Regions from separate parts of the Desulfosporosinus sp. FKA genome, predicted to be linked through region 3. Evidence: riboswitches for the same ligand, from Rfam matches in the RefSeq annotation. Region 3 holds a riboswitch; each other region holds the start of a gene.
The links. A riboswitch is a leader RNA that binds a small molecule or an ion and turns the genes downstream of it on or off. The one in region 3 is predicted to bind molybdenum cofactor.
Positions count from the first base shown of each region.

Region 1: it holds a riboswitch for molybdenum cofactor, as region 3 does, so the genes downstream of both, modB (molybdate ABC transporter permease subunit) here and moaA (GTP 3',8-cyclase MoaA) in region 3, are expected to answer to the same signal.
Region 2: it holds a riboswitch for molybdenum cofactor, as region 3 does, so the genes downstream of both, modA (molybdate ABC transporter substrate-binding protein) here and moaA (GTP 3',8-cyclase MoaA) in region 3, are expected to answer to the same signal.
Region 4: it holds a riboswitch for molybdenum cofactor, as region 3 does, so the genes downstream of both, B5771_RS13535 (molybdopterin-binding protein) here and moaA (GTP 3',8-cyclase MoaA) in region 3, are expected to answer to the same signal.

Region 1 is NZ_NAHZ01000031.1:313,703-317,915, reverse strand. Features, by position in the region: gene modA (molybdate ABC transporter substrate-binding protein) at 1-167, opposite strand, end outside; gene B5771_RS16540 (ATP-binding cassette domain-containing protein) at 208-1,269, opposite strand; gene modB (molybdate ABC transporter permease subunit) at 1,271-1,972, opposite strand; molybdenum cofactor riboswitch at 2,144-2,294, opposite strand; gene B5771_RS16530 (ATP-binding cassette domain-containing protein) at 2,345-3,055, opposite strand; gene modB (molybdate ABC transporter permease subunit) at 3,048-3,740, opposite strand; gene modA (molybdate ABC transporter substrate-binding protein) at 3,761-4,213, opposite strand, start outside.
Region 2 is NZ_NAHZ01000029.1:112,629-116,841, forward strand. Features, by position in the region: gene B5771_RS13340 (ABC transporter ATP-binding protein) at 1-125, opposite strand, end outside; gene modB (molybdate ABC transporter permease subunit) at 122-799, opposite strand; gene modA (molybdate ABC transporter substrate-binding protein) at 824-1,666, opposite strand; molybdenum cofactor riboswitch at 1,852-1,985, opposite strand; gene B5771_RS13355 (helix-turn-helix transcriptional regulator) at 2,252-3,187, shown strand; gene lpdA (dihydrolipoyl dehydrogenase) at 4,006-4,213, shown strand, end outside.
Region 3 is NZ_NAHZ01000030.1:24,557-28,769, reverse strand. Features, by position in the region: gene mog (molybdopterin adenylyltransferase) at 1-236, opposite strand, end outside; gene B5771_RS14015 (MOSC domain-containing protein) at 236-670, opposite strand; gene moaC (cyclic pyranopterin monophosphate synthase MoaC) at 837-1,307, opposite strand; gene moaA (GTP 3',8-cyclase MoaA) at 1,311-2,282, opposite strand; molybdenum cofactor riboswitch at 2,347-2,477, opposite strand; gene fdhD (formate dehydrogenase accessory sulfurtransferase FdhD) at 2,741-3,526, shown strand; gene B5771_RS13995 (molybdenum cofactor guanylyltransferase) at 3,516-4,133, opposite strand; gene fdhF (formate dehydrogenase subunit alpha) at 4,209-4,213, opposite strand, start outside.
Region 4 is NZ_NAHZ01000029.1:140,734-144,946, forward strand. Features, by position in the region: gene B5771_RS13515 (MFS transporter) at 1-298, opposite strand, end outside; gene B5771_RS13520 (putative zinc-binding protein) at 312-866, opposite strand; gene B5771_RS13525 (carboxymuconolactone decarboxylase family protein) at 965-1,342, opposite strand; gene tatA (twin-arginine translocase TatA/TatE family subunit) at 1,627-1,839, shown strand; molybdenum cofactor riboswitch at 2,144-2,267, shown strand; gene B5771_RS13535 (molybdopterin-binding protein) at 2,346-3,365, shown strand; gene B5771_RS13540 (molybdenum cofactor guanylyltransferase) at 3,388-3,972, shown strand; gene B5771_RS13545 (4Fe-4S binding protein) at 3,960-4,213, shown strand, end outside.

The DNA.
Region 1 (4,213 bases), on a different contig from region 3:
ACAAGTTTAATTTGCTTGCTTTGACCGGCACCGCTGGCTGCTGTAGTTGAAGCGTCCTTGACACTGCTTGAACACCCAGAGATGGATACTAACATGAGTAGAATAATGCAGCTAAGCACTCCTAAGATAACTCGACTTCCTTTTGAGTTCTTTATTCCAGAAAACATCCTATTTTCCTCCCTCTCTTCTTGAAAATCAAAAGAATATTTAGAAAATAATCAGGTCTTCGGGAGCTATCCTCAAACACCAGGGCTGCGGCTGATCTTTCATTGCCAGCCACATTTGCGGAGTCATTTCCCATTCCAGCAGCTGGCTGCCCTGCCCCTGATAGTCTTGCTCTACCGTCAGATAAACCGATATTCTGCATGGCCCTTCGCTTATAAAATTAAGTCGGCAGCGAAATACATTATCCTTCATTTCCCCGGCGGCAGCTCCGATCAAATGGGCACGAACACCCACATGGGTAACTTGTCGTGAGAGCTTAATCTCAGTTTTTAAGGTAATGCCCCAAGCTAAGGCTTCCAGCTTAAAAGGTGATATGTAATTGGCAGGGGAAATGTTTTTGCACCCCGTTAATTGGGCCGCCGCCAGCGACGATGGAGCTTTAAATACCTCCTCAGTCCCTCCTTTCCCCTCGATTTTCCCTCGTGACAAGAGAATCAAACTTTGGCAAACCCGATAGACTTCCTCGATATTATGACTAACAAACAAAGTCGCCCCGGAATACCCCGCCAAAGTCTCCGTTAATTGTTTGACCATGTGGTTTCTCAGATAATCATCCAGAGCGGAAAAGGGTTCATCTAAAAGCAAGGCTTCGGGCTTTGCTGCCAAGGCTCTGGCCAGGGCAACTCGCTGCTGTTGGCCTCCTGAGAGCTGACTGGGATATCTCTTTTCTAAGCCCTCCAACTTGATCATTGTAACCATTTCTTTGATGATCGCCTGGCGATCTTCACGCTTCCGCTCTCCAATTCCGAAGCCAATATTTTCTTCAACCGTCAGATGGGGAAACAAAGCGTAATTTTGAAAGACATAGCCGACCTTCCTGCGCCGGCAAGGCAGATTAATGCCTTTTTGGGAATCAAACAAGACGCGGCCATTGAGGACAATTCGCCCCTGATCAGGAGATTCTATACCGGCAATACAGCGTAAAGTCATGCTTTTGCCTGAACCGGAAGCCCCCAAAAAACCTAAAACCTCTCCCTGAGTTTCAAAGTTAACCTTGAGTTCAAAACCCGCTAATTCTTTGCGGATATCAACAATCAATCCCATGTTATTCCCTGCCGCCTGCAACAATAGTCTTGCGCTGGTAATCTGACCAATAATTCATAAGAGTCATAACGATCAGCGAAATGATAAAAATTAGGATTACCCATAACAGAGCCTTTTCCATATCTCCTCCGTCGGCGGCAAAAAAGATAGCCGCAGGAATCGTCAGTGTTTCTCCTGGAATATTGCCGCCGACCATCAGCGTCGCGCCAAAATCACCCAAAGCCCTGGCAAAAGCTAATACTGTTCCAGCGGCTACCCCGGGCCAGGCCAAAGGAATGGTTATCTTCCAAAATATCTTCCATTCTGAAACGCCCAAAGTACGAGCGGCATAAATAATCGTGGGATCAATTTGCTCAAAAGCACTGCGCACAGTCCGATACATTAAGGGAAATGCCACTACTGAAGCCGCAATAACCGTAGCGGGCCAAGAAAAGATGATCGTCATGCCAATAGCCAGCAGCAATTTGCCCAGAGGACCGTTTTTGCCCAAAACTAAAAGCAGTAAAAATCCAACGACGGTAGGAGGCAGAACCAGAGGTAAAGTAAGAAGGCCGTCAATTACCCCCTTAAATTTTCCCCGATAAGCTGAGACAAAACTTGCAGCCGCCAGGCCGGAAAAGAAGGTCACAAAGGTTGCCAGTGTTGCTGCTCTGAGAGAAATCCATAAGGGAGAAAAATCGATTCCGCTTAAAATGCTAACCAAAACGTCCCCCCTTTCCCTTCTCTCTAAAGATCATTATTTATCCACTAGTCTTGCTTCAAGCCCTTAAATAGCTCAAGTTAAATACCATATGCGGCAAGATTTAAGAAAAAGACGACTGAGAGCGTAAATAATGGCTCCCTAAAAAGGGAGCCATTAATAAACCGATAGCCTATCGCTATTCCATGCTGCTCCTTTTCAAAACGTGAAGGCATACCCGTTTCCAGGAACACCCTGAGGATCAAAAATCCTGTCCAGCGACCATAGATGCATTTATTTGTTAATCTGCTCTTTAGGTCCTTCTGGCTCGGAGGTAAACGTATTAAATTTCAAATTATAATCATGCACAATTATATTGATGAACGATAGAGCCGCCTACCGGGCATTATTAAGTCCCCTGACCAATTCTAGCTTTTCCGGTTTTCCCTGTTCCCCCTGTTCCTTAATTATCTCCTGTTGGCCATGATCAATTTTAATGATTTGGTCGCCTAACATTTCAGCTTCCTGAAGATCATGGGTCACGAGAACAAAAGGAATCTTCCATTGTGCTTGCAGCTTAAGCAGCTCTTGCTGGAGGGTGCTGCGGGTGTTTTGATCAAGAGCCGAGAGAGGTTCATCGAGCAGCAACAATTCCGGTTCCGTCATTAAAGCTCGAGCAAGGGCTACTCTTTGTTTCTCTCCCCCTGAAATCTGACTAGGATAACGATTCCGAAGATGTTCAATTTTGAGCATCTCCAGCACATCTCCGGCGGTAAGAACCTTTTCGGACGCACTCCCTTTTTTCGGTTTGCCATACAGGACATTTTTCTCAACCGTCATATGGGGAAATAGAGCATAATCTTGAAAAAGATACCCGATACGCCGTTTACGAATAGGAACATTTGTCCCTAATTCGGAAGAGAAGACTGGTTTGTTGGAAATCGCGATTTCTCCCCAAGATGGGGTCTGGAGGCCTGCCACACATTGCAGAATCGTCGTTTTACCGGCACCGGAATGCCCGACGAGAGCGAGAATACCGTTACTTATGGAAACATCAACCTCCAGCTCAAAGGAGGGTAATTTCTTTTTAAAATGTGCCTTAAGCATTTGTCCCGCCTCCCCGCGAATCTCGTCGTGTTCCTTTCCCCCAGCGATTCAAGCCATAAATTACCAGGAAGCTGAAGGAGGTCATGATAACAACCAAGATACTCGCCGTACGCATATCTCCTGATTCATTGGCAAAGTAGATAGCCAAAGGCATGGTTTGAGTTCTGCCGGGGATATTTCCGGCGATCATCAAGGTCGCTCCGAATTCCCCCAAGGACCGAGCGAAAGCCAGAACCAAACCGGCAATAATACCATTCCAAGCCAGCGGCAAAGTAATGGTGAAAAACACCCTTATTTCCCTCGCCCCTAAGGTGCGGGCAGCCCTTTCCAGGTTTTGGTCAACACTTTCCATGGCAACCCTTACAGATTGATACATCAACGGGAAGGAAACCACAACTGCCGCAATCACCGCTCCCTCGATAGTAAAAACTACTCTGGTATGAAAGAACTGTTCAAGAAACACGCCTAAGGGACCGTTCTTCCCGAAGACAACCAGCAGCATAAAACCGATAACAGAAGGCGGGAGTACTAAGGGTAAGGTAATGATTGACTCCACAACATCTTTGCCCCAGAACTCCCGCCGTGCCATGAGTCCTGCTATGGGAATGGAAAAACAGGTAACAATGATAACAGATGCCAAAGCAACTTTCAGAGATAATATAATCGGCACAAAACTCAAATCCATAGGGCTCACCCGGCTATCAATTATTTTGCTAAGGTTTTAAAGCCATACTTTTGGAAGACTTTTTGGGCATCGGAACTTTGTAAATATTTAAGGAAATCTTCAGTGACCTGTTGATTTTTCGTTGCGGCAATAATGGCTGCCGGATAAACAATCGGATTGTGGGTGCTATCGGGGACAACGGCTACAACTTTTACTTTCTTCGATTGTTGAGCGTCCGACTGATAAACAAAACCTGCATCCGCATTCCCTGTTTCAACATAATTAAGTACCTGAGTCACATCTTTGGCTTCTACCAGTTTGGGCTGTATAGCATTCCAAAGTTTGAGGTTTTTCAAAGATTCCTGGGCATATTTGCCTGCAGGCACTGATTCAGGGGTACCGATACTAACCTGGCTAACACCCGCTTTTGTTAAATCCTGAAGCGAAGTAACCTTACTGTTATCTTTCCCGGCAACAAGAACTAAATCATTGCC
Region 2 (4,213 bases), on a different contig from region 3:
CGCAAAGTCATGCTTTTTCCGCATCCGGAATGCCCCACTAAGGCTAAGGAGGAACCCTCAGACAGATCAATATGCACTTGAAGAGAGAAGAGCTCCAAGGTTTTAGACATTCGAATTTCTATCATCGATTTCCTCTCCTCCCCACCTGTCGATTGAGTATATTGATCAGGATCAACACCAGTAGAGCGGTACCTGCCATAATTAATGCAAGTAGATTGGCGGTCGACTGATCTCCGGCGAGCATGGAATTGTAAATGGCAATAGGCATGGTCAACGTTTCACCTGGTATGCCACCAGAGACCATGAGCGTCGTTCCAAAATCCCCCAAAGCCCGGGCAAACATGAGCACAAGTCCGGTAGCGATTCCTCTCCATGCGTTAGGAATTATAACGAAGAAGAAAATACTGAGTTCTGTTCTTCCAAGGACGCGGGCGGCATCCAAAAGATTTGACGGAATCCCTTCGATGGCTGAACGGGCTGTTTTAATGAAAAATGGTATTGAAACAACGGTTGCCGCAATAATCGCTCCACGGGTTGTAAATACCAGAGGGGTTCCCAGTCGTTCCGCTAGTTTTCCAAGCCAACTATTCCGGCCTAGGATGATCAGTAAGTAGTAGCCGAGAACGGTTGGTGGCAAGACCATCGGGATGCTGATTAGTGAATCGAGAACCTCGCGTCCTTTCCATTTGCTGTGTGCCAAGAACCAAGCGATAGGCAAACCTATCAGAAGACCGAACAAGGTGGCGGTCAATGCCAGATATAAGGAAAGATAAAGAGGAAATAAATCGGATATCCTCATCGTTACCAACCACTTTCAGAGACTTTATTTCTTTGCAATCTCGTCGGGGAGCAAGAATCCATATTTTTTCATGACCACACGACCTTTTTCCCCGTTGACATAAGCCACAAATTTACGAGCATTTTCTTCCTGTTTCGTCGTTTTTAAGATAGCCATAGCTTGATTGAGTGGCTCGTACCAAGAAGGATCAATCATCGTAAAATTGACTTCGTCTGGTTTGTAGATCGAGAGAGAAATAATAGCAGCATCAACGTTTCCCGATTTGAGGATTGCTAGGGTATCTTGAATATTTTGACCGTAAACCATTTTACTTTGGACTTTATCCCATAGATTTTGATGTTCAAACGCCTGTTTGGCGGCTTTGCCATAAGGGGCGTGCGACGGATCTGCAATCGCTATTTTTTTCACCTTTGGATTATCCGCTAAATCCTTTAACTCTTTAATTTCTATATTATTCCCTTTTAAAGTGGCAATACCGATCCTACCTTGGGCATAGAGTTGTTGAGTAGCCGCTAAGATGAAACCTTCTTTACTCAGCTTATTAAGATAAGACTCATCTGCAGCCGCAAAGACATCATAAGGTGCTCCGTTTTCAATCTGCAGGGCAGCGGTTCCTGTCGAACTAAAAGTTATCTCAGTAGGAATGCCAGTCTCCTTCTCGAATTGAGCAGCGATTTCCTTGAAGGCCAGCGCCAAATCAGCAGCAGCTGAAATTCGCAGCTTTGGAGTGGTTAAAGAGACTGACGAAGTGGGTTGCTGCACAGGTTGGGTTGTATTTTGACCCGGAACTGCGCAGGCCGTAAGTAAGAAAAGGCTGATTAAGGGTAGCACAATTAAACTCAAATTGCGTCTCATACTTTTGAACATAATAAAATGAACATCCTTTCTTCGCTAATATCCGTCTATTTCTTTATTAACCATTCGCTAGCTGCATTTAGATGGAATATCACTGTTCTTTCTGAGAATTGAATTTTACGGAAAAAATTATGCCTTTATAACTAAATCACAAAAAAACCCCATAAGAAAATGGAGTCGTCATGTAATTGTCCAAGTCAATCCATGCAACCACCTCCTTTTCAAAATGTGAAGGCATGCCCATTTCTGGACATACCCTGAGGGCGTAAAGCCCTGGCCGATTAACCATGGATTTCTCTTTAGATTGATCGGCTCGGAGAGTAGACGTTATTAAGTTGTTAAATTAGTTCATTGAGCTGTATTTTAAGTCGGAACATCTTTAAAAGCTTCACAAGACTGCCTTACACGTGCATTGTGGTCAAAGTGAAAACAACTTATGTAATAACTTCTTCCAAAAATCATTATCATTTATTTTTAACGATTGAACAAAACATGATAAAAATAAACGAAATGACACCAAATGATACAAAATGAAGCTACTTAGAATTCTAGCATATGTTATAATTAACATCAATAGAGTTTTGATGAGGTGTTTGCATGTCCGATCATTCTTTTTATACACCTGATGAAGTTGCCAAAATATTAAAGATATCAAAAGGCACTGTGTACGACTTACTTAAGAAGGGAAAAATACCCTCTTACCATGTCGGGAAAAAGGTAAGGATCAGCCCGACGGATTTGGAGGCATATACGAATCCATCGTATCCTACAAACCGAGCTACACCTTCTAACAATCATTTTACGGTTGAAAAGCTGATTTTAGAAAACCAAGGGTTGATTATCTGTGGTCAAGATATAGTTTTGGACTTTTTGACGCGTCATTTGGAAAAACGCAATCCTATGCTTCGGTCACTACGTTCTTACGTAGGAAGCATTGACGGTCTATTAGCGTTATACCGGGGAACGGCCAATATTACAGCAACGCACTTATGGGATGGAGAAACAGGGGAATATAACATTCCTTATGTCAGGCGTTTTCTTCCGGGGCAGCGAGCCGTCATCATTAATCTGGTATACCGAATGCAAGGTTTTTATGTTGCACCAGGAAATCCTAAAGGAATTAAAGATTGGACAGATTTGACCAATCCTGAAGTAACGTTTATTAACAGGGAAAAGGGGTCGGGTGTAAGGGTATTGCTTGACGAGATGCTTAGAAATATGCAAGTTGATCCTCGATTGATAACAGGTTACCCAAGAGAAGAAATGAGTCATATTGCTGTAGCCAGTGCCGTAGCTAGAGGTATTGCCGATGTGGGAGTTGGAACGGAAAAGGCAGCCTTACAGGTGCCAGGTGTTCAGTTTATACCCCTGAAACAAGAACGCTATGACCTTGTCTTTCATCGTGAGGATTTTGAAAAATCTAATTTCCAAACGCTTCTGGCCGTTCTTAGATCGATAGAGTTTCAGGATGAAGTGAAAGGTATGGGGGGGTATGATGTATCCAAGACTGGCGAAATTATTGCAGAAATATAGCTATGGAATTGAAGGAAATGAAAGTTCCGGGCTTAAAATTAGCTTGATTGGGCATTTCCTTATGCATATGATCATCGATTCGTCAACTATTTTCTAAACCGACTTTTTTCAGTCTCACTGTGTTTTCCTTCGAGACACTTTACGACATTGTGAAGCGTCCAGGCACGTTGGCGTGACTTCATTGAAGCTATTGTCATTTATTATCAGATCAATTATGGTTTAACAAATATTACAAAAAGCTGGAGTTTAATAGGCACCATTATGAAGACTATGATCGTTTAACAACTATACTTTTTAGATATTACAAATTAGAAAATAACGTTTCTTTCTTGACAATTTTTCTATTCAAGAAATTGATATGAATGTTTTTAAGCATATATTTGATGAATTGAAAAATGATTTTAACCTTGAAAAAGAAACTACGACAATCCCTTAGGGATATTCAACGTTGAAGATATTAAAAACTATATTGAAGAAGCTGTTAAGTTATCCGTTAATAGTATTAAACTCATTTTATTTGATAATTGAGAAATTAGAGATAGAAGAAGGTCATTCTTGGAACTTAGTTTGTTTAACGATATAGGTGATTGATAAACGAACCACTCATCATGACAAAGAAGCAAAGGGGCATGAAGCACCTCTTTGCTTCTTTTGTTTTGTTTAAATATTGGCTACATTTGTCGAAATAAATCACATTAAAATTAGTGAAATATTAACCGAATAATAGTAAAATAATATTAGAATATGATAATTTTATAATAAACTAACTTTGGGAGGCGTTTCAAATCAACAGTAAGGAGCAAATCACAGATATCTGCATTCTTGGCGGTGGCCCTGCAGGATATGTTGCAGCCATACGGGCTGCTCAGCTTGGTGCCAAAGTGACGCTTATTGAGGAAAGGGATGTCGGAGGGACTTGCCTCAACCGGGGATGTATACCGACAAAAGCTTTTCTTAAATCTGCTGAGGCCATATCCTTGTTCACCAAGTCAAAGGAATTGGGTATCGCAGCAACGGTCGCATCGA
Region 3 (4,213 bases):
ACATCTCGCAGGGAAAACCCAGTTCCGCCGGTCGTCAATATCAAATCCAAGTTCATTTCATCAGCCCACAAACGCAGGGTTTTTTCAAGGAGCAATTGATCATCAGGAAGCACTGCATATTCAATAACTTCCCAGCCCATTTCTCGAACCAGCTCTTTTAGGACTGGACCTGAATGATCTTCTCGTTCTCCGCGTGATCCTTTATCACTTGCTGTAATTATCCCAACCCTTACCACTATTCTATCACCTCAATTGTATCTCCTACACGAACCGCTCCACCTTCCAGTAAACGAATAAAAATCCCTTCCTTGGGCATGACACAATCTCCCGCTTGATAGTAGATTGCGCATTTAGAGTGACATTCTTTGCCGATTTGGGTTACTTCTCCAACACTTGTTGCACCTATTTTTAACTTTGTGCCGATGGGAAGCGAATATAATTCCAACCCTTCCGTCGTTAAGTTCTCGGCAAAATCTCCTGGGCCAACGTCCAGCCCTTTGTCCTGCATGGTCTTGATACTTTCCATACCTAACAAACTGACCATTCGGTGCCAATTTCCGCCATGAGCATCGCCTTCTAGTCCAAAACCGACCTTTAAAATTCCCTTACCAATATTTTTTTTACGCATTCCTTTTCGCTCACTAACGCAGACTGCAACAATTTTACCCACCTTCATCACCATTCTTTCCCCGAGTTTACCTTTACTTGCTCTTAATAAATAGAAACTGAACCATATGACATTTATTGTTTAGCTTATTATCCAGTTTTCAAGATCCCCACTTCTATAAGTGGGGGTGGGTCCTATTGTTCACTGTATCTCTTATTCTTGCCTTTGATCAGCGCACATAATGACCGCTTTTGCCGCCCTGTTTTTCTACTAAATATATTTCTCCAATCGTCATGGATTTATCAATAGCTTTACACATATCATAAATGGTTAAGGCGGCAATACTCACTGCCGTCAGTGCCTCCATTTCAACTCCTGTTTTTCCTTGAACTTTTACAACCGCTTCAATCTCAACTTCCCCCGGGTCTTTCAAATTGAAACTCAGTTTGGCACCTGTAATTCCCAATGGATGACACATTGGAATCAGCAGAGACGTCTTTTTGGCAGCCATAATCCCTGCAACCTGAGCAACTGCCAAGACATCCCCTTTAGCAATTCCCCCACTGCGAATTCGAGCTAAAGTCTCTTGCTTCATCTGGACATTTCCATGAGCTACAGCAACGCGGAAGGTTTCACTTTTATCGCTGACATCGACCATTCGAGCGCGACCTTGTTCATCAAAATGGGTTAAATCTTCCATTCTCTAACCTCCGATTTGAGACATAATACGCTGACCTTGCAGAGCTTCCTCATTCATATGATGCTCCGCAGGCTTACACCATACTGCTTGGGCAAAGATATCTAACAATTCCTGATCTGTACTGCCATTTCGTAAGGCTTCTCTTAAATCAATTTCCAACTTATTATGCAAACACGGCCTGAGTTTGCCGTCAGGTGTTAAACGGATGCGATTACAGGTACTGCAAAAATGACGGCTCAAAGCGCTAATAAAGCCTACGTTTCCTTTATAGTCACGGAGTTGAAAATATTCTGCCGGCCCTCCGCCTAGAATCTCCTTTGCAGGAACATATTGCTTAAGTCCTAACAATTCTTTCATCTCTTGAATAGGAACAAAATCACTCCGTCTTTCAGAACTTGAGCCAATCGGCATGAGTTCTATGAAACGAATATGAATAGGATACTGTTTGGCTAATGTTAAAAAAGTCGGCAACTCTTGAGTATTAAAATCACGAACAACAACAACATTAACTTTGACCGGCTTCAGCCCGGCTTCAAGGGAGCGAAAAATTCCTTGAATCACCTTCGAAACATCTCCGCCGCGTGTAATCTCAGCAAACCGCTCAGGATTCATTGTATCCAAACTAATATTTACACGCCTTACACCTGCTGCTTTTAAATCGAAGGCTGCTTCAGAAAGTAATATCCCATTGGTGGTAAGCATCAAGTCATCAATCCCGGGAATTTGTGCCGCTTTACGAAGAAAATCTATAATTCCTCTGCGGACAAGCGGTTCTCCCCCGGTAATGCGAAAACGATGAAATCCCAGCTGCGTACTAAGCCTCATCAAGCGAAGAATTTCTTCAAAGCTCAAGATGTCCTCATGGGGCATCCACGGTACGCCTTGACTTGGCATGCAATACTTACAGCGGAGATTACAACGATCAGTTATGGAAATCCTTAGATAATCAATTTGTCTTTGAAATTGATCCTGCATAAAATCCCCCTCTTTTTAGTGCAAATAAAAAAAACCACGGTCTGTAAACAACCGGGGGATTATTTCCTCCTGTCAACAGACTCCTTTCCAATGGGAGATATTACAGTTTCCTGCAATACCCGAGTGTCTCACGACACTTGTCTGGTTACCATAGCATTTGCCTTAGGAAAGCCAGCTTCGGAGCGTTCATAATTTTTTTGAATCTTCATACATAAAAACACACAAGCTAACCGTTATATGATGTTGAACCGGAATAATTATCCAGTAGTGAGACTCCACCGAAGTCCCAATGTTCAACTTTAGCTAAACAAGTGCACTGTATTAAGTATACCTTATTCTTTTCGATATAAGAAAAAAAAATCCTTCATGTATTGCAGTATTAGATTTAAGAAAAAAATATATTTAGATCTGTCTTAAACTATTGTAAACTAAAGTTACCAGGGTACGAGGAGGTATACATGACAAAGGAAATAGTAACTCATACCATTTTAAAAGCCAACGGCCTTCGGCTTGAAGAGGTTGAAGACTGTGTAGTACAAGAAATTCCCTTGACCGTTCACTATAACCGAGAAGAAATCGCCACCCTTTTATGTTCTCCTTCACAGACTGAAGAACTCACCTTAGGCTTTTTACTCAATGAGGGCTTTATCCAAACTCCTAATGATGTCTATGAACTCCGCCAGGACCCCACTGATCATCTAGTTTGGGTAGAAGGTAAGCCTTGCCTTTTGCAAAAAGAACTTATGAGCAAACGATTTGTATCAGCTTGCTGTGGAAAAAGCCGAGCTTCATTTTGCTTCGCTAACGATGTGCTTATGGTTAAGCCACTCGCCTCAACGTATAGTATTTCTCTTGAAGAAGCATACAAATACGCTGGTTTTTTACAGAACCATCTTCCGCTTTTTCAAGCAACCGGAGGAGTCCACAGCGGCGGTGTAGGGTATCAAGGCGAAGTGGTCTTAACAAGTTACGACATCGGCCGCCATAATGTTTTTGACAAATTAAACGGTAGTGCCTTTCGCTCCGGATTACAGCTTGAAAACCATGTTATTTTCTTTAGCGGCCGAGTATCTTCTGAAATTCTTTTAAAAGTTGCTAAAATGAAAGTTCCCATTCTTATCGCTCGTGGCGCCCCAACTGATATGGCGTTATCCCAAGCCGCTGCCTTAAACATTACTGTCATTGGCTTTGCACGGGAACAGCGCTTGAATATATATACCTGTCCCGAACGAGTTATCGTTTAAAGATATTTGACCATTCCTCCGGAGTATTCACATTACAAAAAACATCGTCTAAACCCGAAAAATTCGTCAGTTCATTTTCCTCTACATATTTCACAGAACATGCCGAAAATAAATCGGTAATCTTGAGGCGACCGGCCTCAAGATTTTTTTTTATTGCCGGCAGGCTGTTCCGATGATAAAAAGCATGGAGGGGATGTATTACTGACCGAAATCGAGGAACTACGACCTCATATTCGGGTGCCCAACGAAACAGAAAACGAATGAGCTCTCCTTGCAGAAAAGGCATGTCACAAGCAACAAAAAAAACAGAGGGGTAGCCTGCAGCTTTCAAGCCCTGATAAAGTCCTGCTAATGGTCCTTGATTACGATACTCATCTTGAATAACCGAAAAATTATAGTTCTTATAAAGTTCCGGCTCATTACTGCTAATTAAGACCTCGGAAAAGGTCTTATTCAAAACTTCTAAAGTACGTTCCACAAGAGGCTTACCTTCTAATTCCAAGAAAGCTTTATTCTTCTTCATGCGCGAACTTTTTCCTCCGGCCAGCAAAACTCCGGTCGCCTCGAGCTTAGTAGGAAGCTGTTTTATAGTGTCATAAAGTATCAATTTCTCAAGCCTCCTTGTGCTAATAATAAATTGAAAAGGGGCCTTCGCCAAATACGAAAGCCCCTTTAGTATTTACTAGA
Region 4 (4,213 bases), on a different contig from region 3:
TGCAGAGAAGAGAAAAAATGCCAACTAACGCAAACCCGCCGTTATAAATTCTCTTCCGGCCGAACATATCGGCTAAAGTCCCAAAAATCAGAAGCAGCGCGGACATGGTGAGCAAATAAACGGAGGGTACCCACTGAATCATGGACAAACTGACCTTGAATTCCGCAGCCATACGTGGGAGTCCGACGTTTACGACTCCACCGTCAAAGGTGGAGAGAAAGGCGCCTGTGGCAACACAGGCTAATACATAGGAACGTTTTTGTTTAGCTGCCGGTAAGGGAGATACAGGAGAAGACATATTCCTAACCTCCTTAGTCAATGCTGAGAACGGCTTGGACCACAGCATTCGTTACTTGTTTAATTGCGCTCGAATCACTGAGCCGAAAGTTTTTAGGAACATTTAAATCTTTACTGACAATAAGATGCTGATCAACCTTGAGCTCGGCCTTTTCTAAGGTTCTTTTAGCACAGGACATCGGACATCCATCTACGGCGACAATTCCTCGAGCGTTTTTAGCACCATTCATCATATTTTTCAAGCCGGCGGATATACTGGCTAGGCAAAGGAGTGCGACACGGTTATAGCCTAAGATATCAGCTGTTTCCACACAGCCTGTGACGGTGGACTGCCCAACATTTGAAGCCCCTGCGCAATAAAACAGGGCAACAGGGCTCTTTTTCTCTTCAACTTCTTTTCCTTCTGTAATGGCATTCATATAGGGAAGGTACCAATTCGTGTCTTTGTCTCCCTCAGGCTTAGGTGAGCCGGAGGAGTCGGAAACGCTTGTGTTCGGGAGATTTTTCACTAAGTTATCTTGGAGAGATTCTCCACTTTGACAGGAGCATCGTACATTATTGTCTGACATATAAATACACCTCTTTAAATTTTTATGGTTTACAAGACTGTAGTTTACCCAGGAATGATTGGAAAATGTCGATCATTCCTGGGTTGGGTCGGAAGGTTTTACTCTTGAGGGAAGATGCGCAGCCCAGTATTAACTCGGTTCATGCCGGTTGCACTGTCAATGACCGCGATAACTTCTAAGAGTTCTTCATCGGTAACCCCCATGTTTTTGAGCTGTTTGCTGAAGTTGGCAATGCACATATCTGAGCCGTTGTTGATGGATGTAGTTAAGGCAATCAGCATTTTTGTTTTAGCGTCGATTTTCCCGGGAGCCATTGCTGTTTTCATTTTCATGAGCGTCGCTTTCATGTAATCGGGAAAATTGGCTAAAGCGCGAAACGTCGGAGGAACCATCCCTTTTTCTTTCTCAAGGTTCGCAAACACTTGTTTTACTTCTGGGGATGCCTCTTGATCTTGGATAAGCTTTACTGTTGACATGAGTTTTGCCTCCTCTTTTTTTAATGCCATAAATTTAGAGTATTTGTGAAGAACTACATGGCATTTGCCTTATTATTATATTAGTAAATTCTAATATAATAATTTTATCACTTTATTTTTTAAAAACAAGAGGTATCCTATGATTATTTTTTAGCTTCGCTTAGATTCTCGGTGTCGGGAATTTTCATGGATATTAAACAGATAAATGTCAGGGTTTTCACGTATAGCAAAGAAGGTTTATTTCGTTTATGCTTAATACATCTATAGAAACGGAGGCGGGAGATGTGTTAATTTCTTTCGGTTTTCTAGCTCCAACCGAATTGATTGTTGTTCTGGTTGTTGCTCTAATCATCTTTGGTCCAGGCAAGTTGCCGGAGTTAGGCAAATCTTTAGGCAGAGGAATCAATGAGTTTAAAACGGCTTCTCAAGAACCTATTAAAATAGTTGAATCTATAGGGACTCAGAAAGATACCGCTAAAGATAGTGAAGAAGGGTAATCATTAACAGATCGCCATAAAAAAACACAATCGTCCTCACTCCACTTTGATTGTGAAAGGAGGACGCTTTTTGATTCTAGTAGTATTTATAAATATTAGGGTTTTCCCTTACAGGGACTAGCATTTATCCTAGTTTTCAATTATCATATCATTTCTTATAATTGAATTTATAGTCGTTATTCTTGAGGGGCAGGGTATTAAAGACTCTATGAGGACAATGAAAAAGAAGTGGACTCATAAACAAGATAACAGACAAGATACCTTAATAAGCATAGGATAACTCGAAGTGAATTTTTTCGTAAAAGTTATAGAGAATCTCCGAGCCTCTTTACCTAAACTGATAAAAGCAGGGTGATTTGGCCGTTTCGGGTACGGAAGGAAACAACCGTGCCTCCGCGTTTTTGGAAAGGAGAATTCGGGTTGTGTTTACACAGTCCTTGTTTGACATATTCCAAACAAGGATTTTTTATTGTTTGTTTACGAATATAAAAATGGAGGCGAGATTTATGAAAATGATTCATGTGTCAGAAGCTGTAGGCAGTGCGCTTTGCCATGATCTCACAAAAATTGTTCCCGGTAAATTCAAAGGAGCCGCTTTTAAAAAGGGGCATATAATACGCCCAGAGGACGTAGAGGTTCTTCTCAGCATGGGAAAAGAGCATATTTATGTTTGGGAGATAACAAAGGGGACAATCCATGAAAATGAAGCAGCCTTACGGCTTGCTAGCGCAGCCTGTGGGGGAAATTTAACCTTAACTGAACCTTCTGAAGGAAAAGTCAATCTTATTTCCAAAGAACGAGGATTGCTTAAAATCAACATGGACTTGCTATATTCATTGAATTCAATCGATCAGATCATCTTTGCATCGAGGCATAATAATACCTTGGTTAATGAAGGCGATGTAGTTGCAGGAACAAGAGTGGTTCCCCTAGTCATCGAAGAAGACAAAATAATCGAAGCCGAAGCAGTATTACATCAGGATATATTAGTGACAATATTACCTCTTCAATCGTTTAAGGTCGGGTTGATAACAACTGGCAATGAAGTGTTTTACAAAAGAATTGAGGATAAATTTGGGCCGGTGGTTACTAAAAAGCTTGAGGCGTTAGGCAGCTCAGTGTTAGAACAAGTTTTTGTTCCGGATGATTCAGAGAAAATCTCAGATACTATTAAGAGCCTTATTAGTAAAGGTGCAGAGGCTATTGTAGTGACTGGGGGAATGTCAGTCGACCCTGATGATGTAACTCCATATGGAATTCGGCAAACTGGTGCCGAGATAGTAACCTATGGACTGCCAGTCTTACCGGGGGCAATGTTTCTTTTGGCGTATTATGGAGACATTCCGATCATGGGCCTTCCAGGGTGTGTGATGTATAGTAAGGCTTCAATTCTTGATCTCGTGCTTCCTCGGATTTTATGTGGAGAACGTTTAGTCAGACAGAATCTTGTCGAATTATCACACGGTGGATTATGTTTACAATGTCCGGAGTGTAAATATCCAATATGCCCGTTCGGGAAGGCATAACAAAAAATGGAGGGTCGATAAGTTGGAAATTAAGGCTACCGGTGTACTACTAGCAGGCGGGAAGAGCTCAAGAATGGGGAGACATAAGGCTTTTCTGGAACTTGATGGACGTCTGTTTATTGACAAAAGCCTTGAAGTGCTCCAACGTGTCTTTTCAGAAGTGTTAATCAGCAGTAATGAACCATCTTTGTTTTCCAAGTATGATGTACGGGTTATTAAGGATGAGATTATTGATAAGGGTCCTATAGGAGGGCTTTACAGTAGCATGAGGGGAGCAAATTACGATAAACTATTTTTTGTTGCTTGTGATATGCCGTTTTTAAGTTCTGAGCTTATCCGAACGCTTTATCAACGTACATCATGTGCTGATATTGTTGTACCTCAGTTCAGGGGATTGCATCCCTTACATGCCTTTTATTCCAAAAAGTGTATTCCATTTATTGAGAAGAATATTAAAGAGGGTCTATTTAAGATTCTTGATTTTTACCATTACTGTACTGTTAACGTTGTTTCCGAACAGGCACTTTCTCAATTTGGAAACTTGGATAGGATATTCTGCAATATTAATACCCCCGAGGACTTAAGGAGATTACAATGGCTAAAGTGACATGTGATGTAATTTATCTCAAGGATAATTGTCTTAATACAAAACGGCCAATTGCCAATCCCTGCCGTATATGCTTTGATTCCTGTCCCCATAAAGCAATTGAAGATTCAATGCAAATTAAAGCGGATCATTGTACAGAGTGCGGTCTATGTATGTCGATTTGTCCAAGCGATGGATTTGTAAACAGGATGTATGATGAGCTTTTGAATTATGTAACTCTAAACCAAAGTGTGTCATTAAA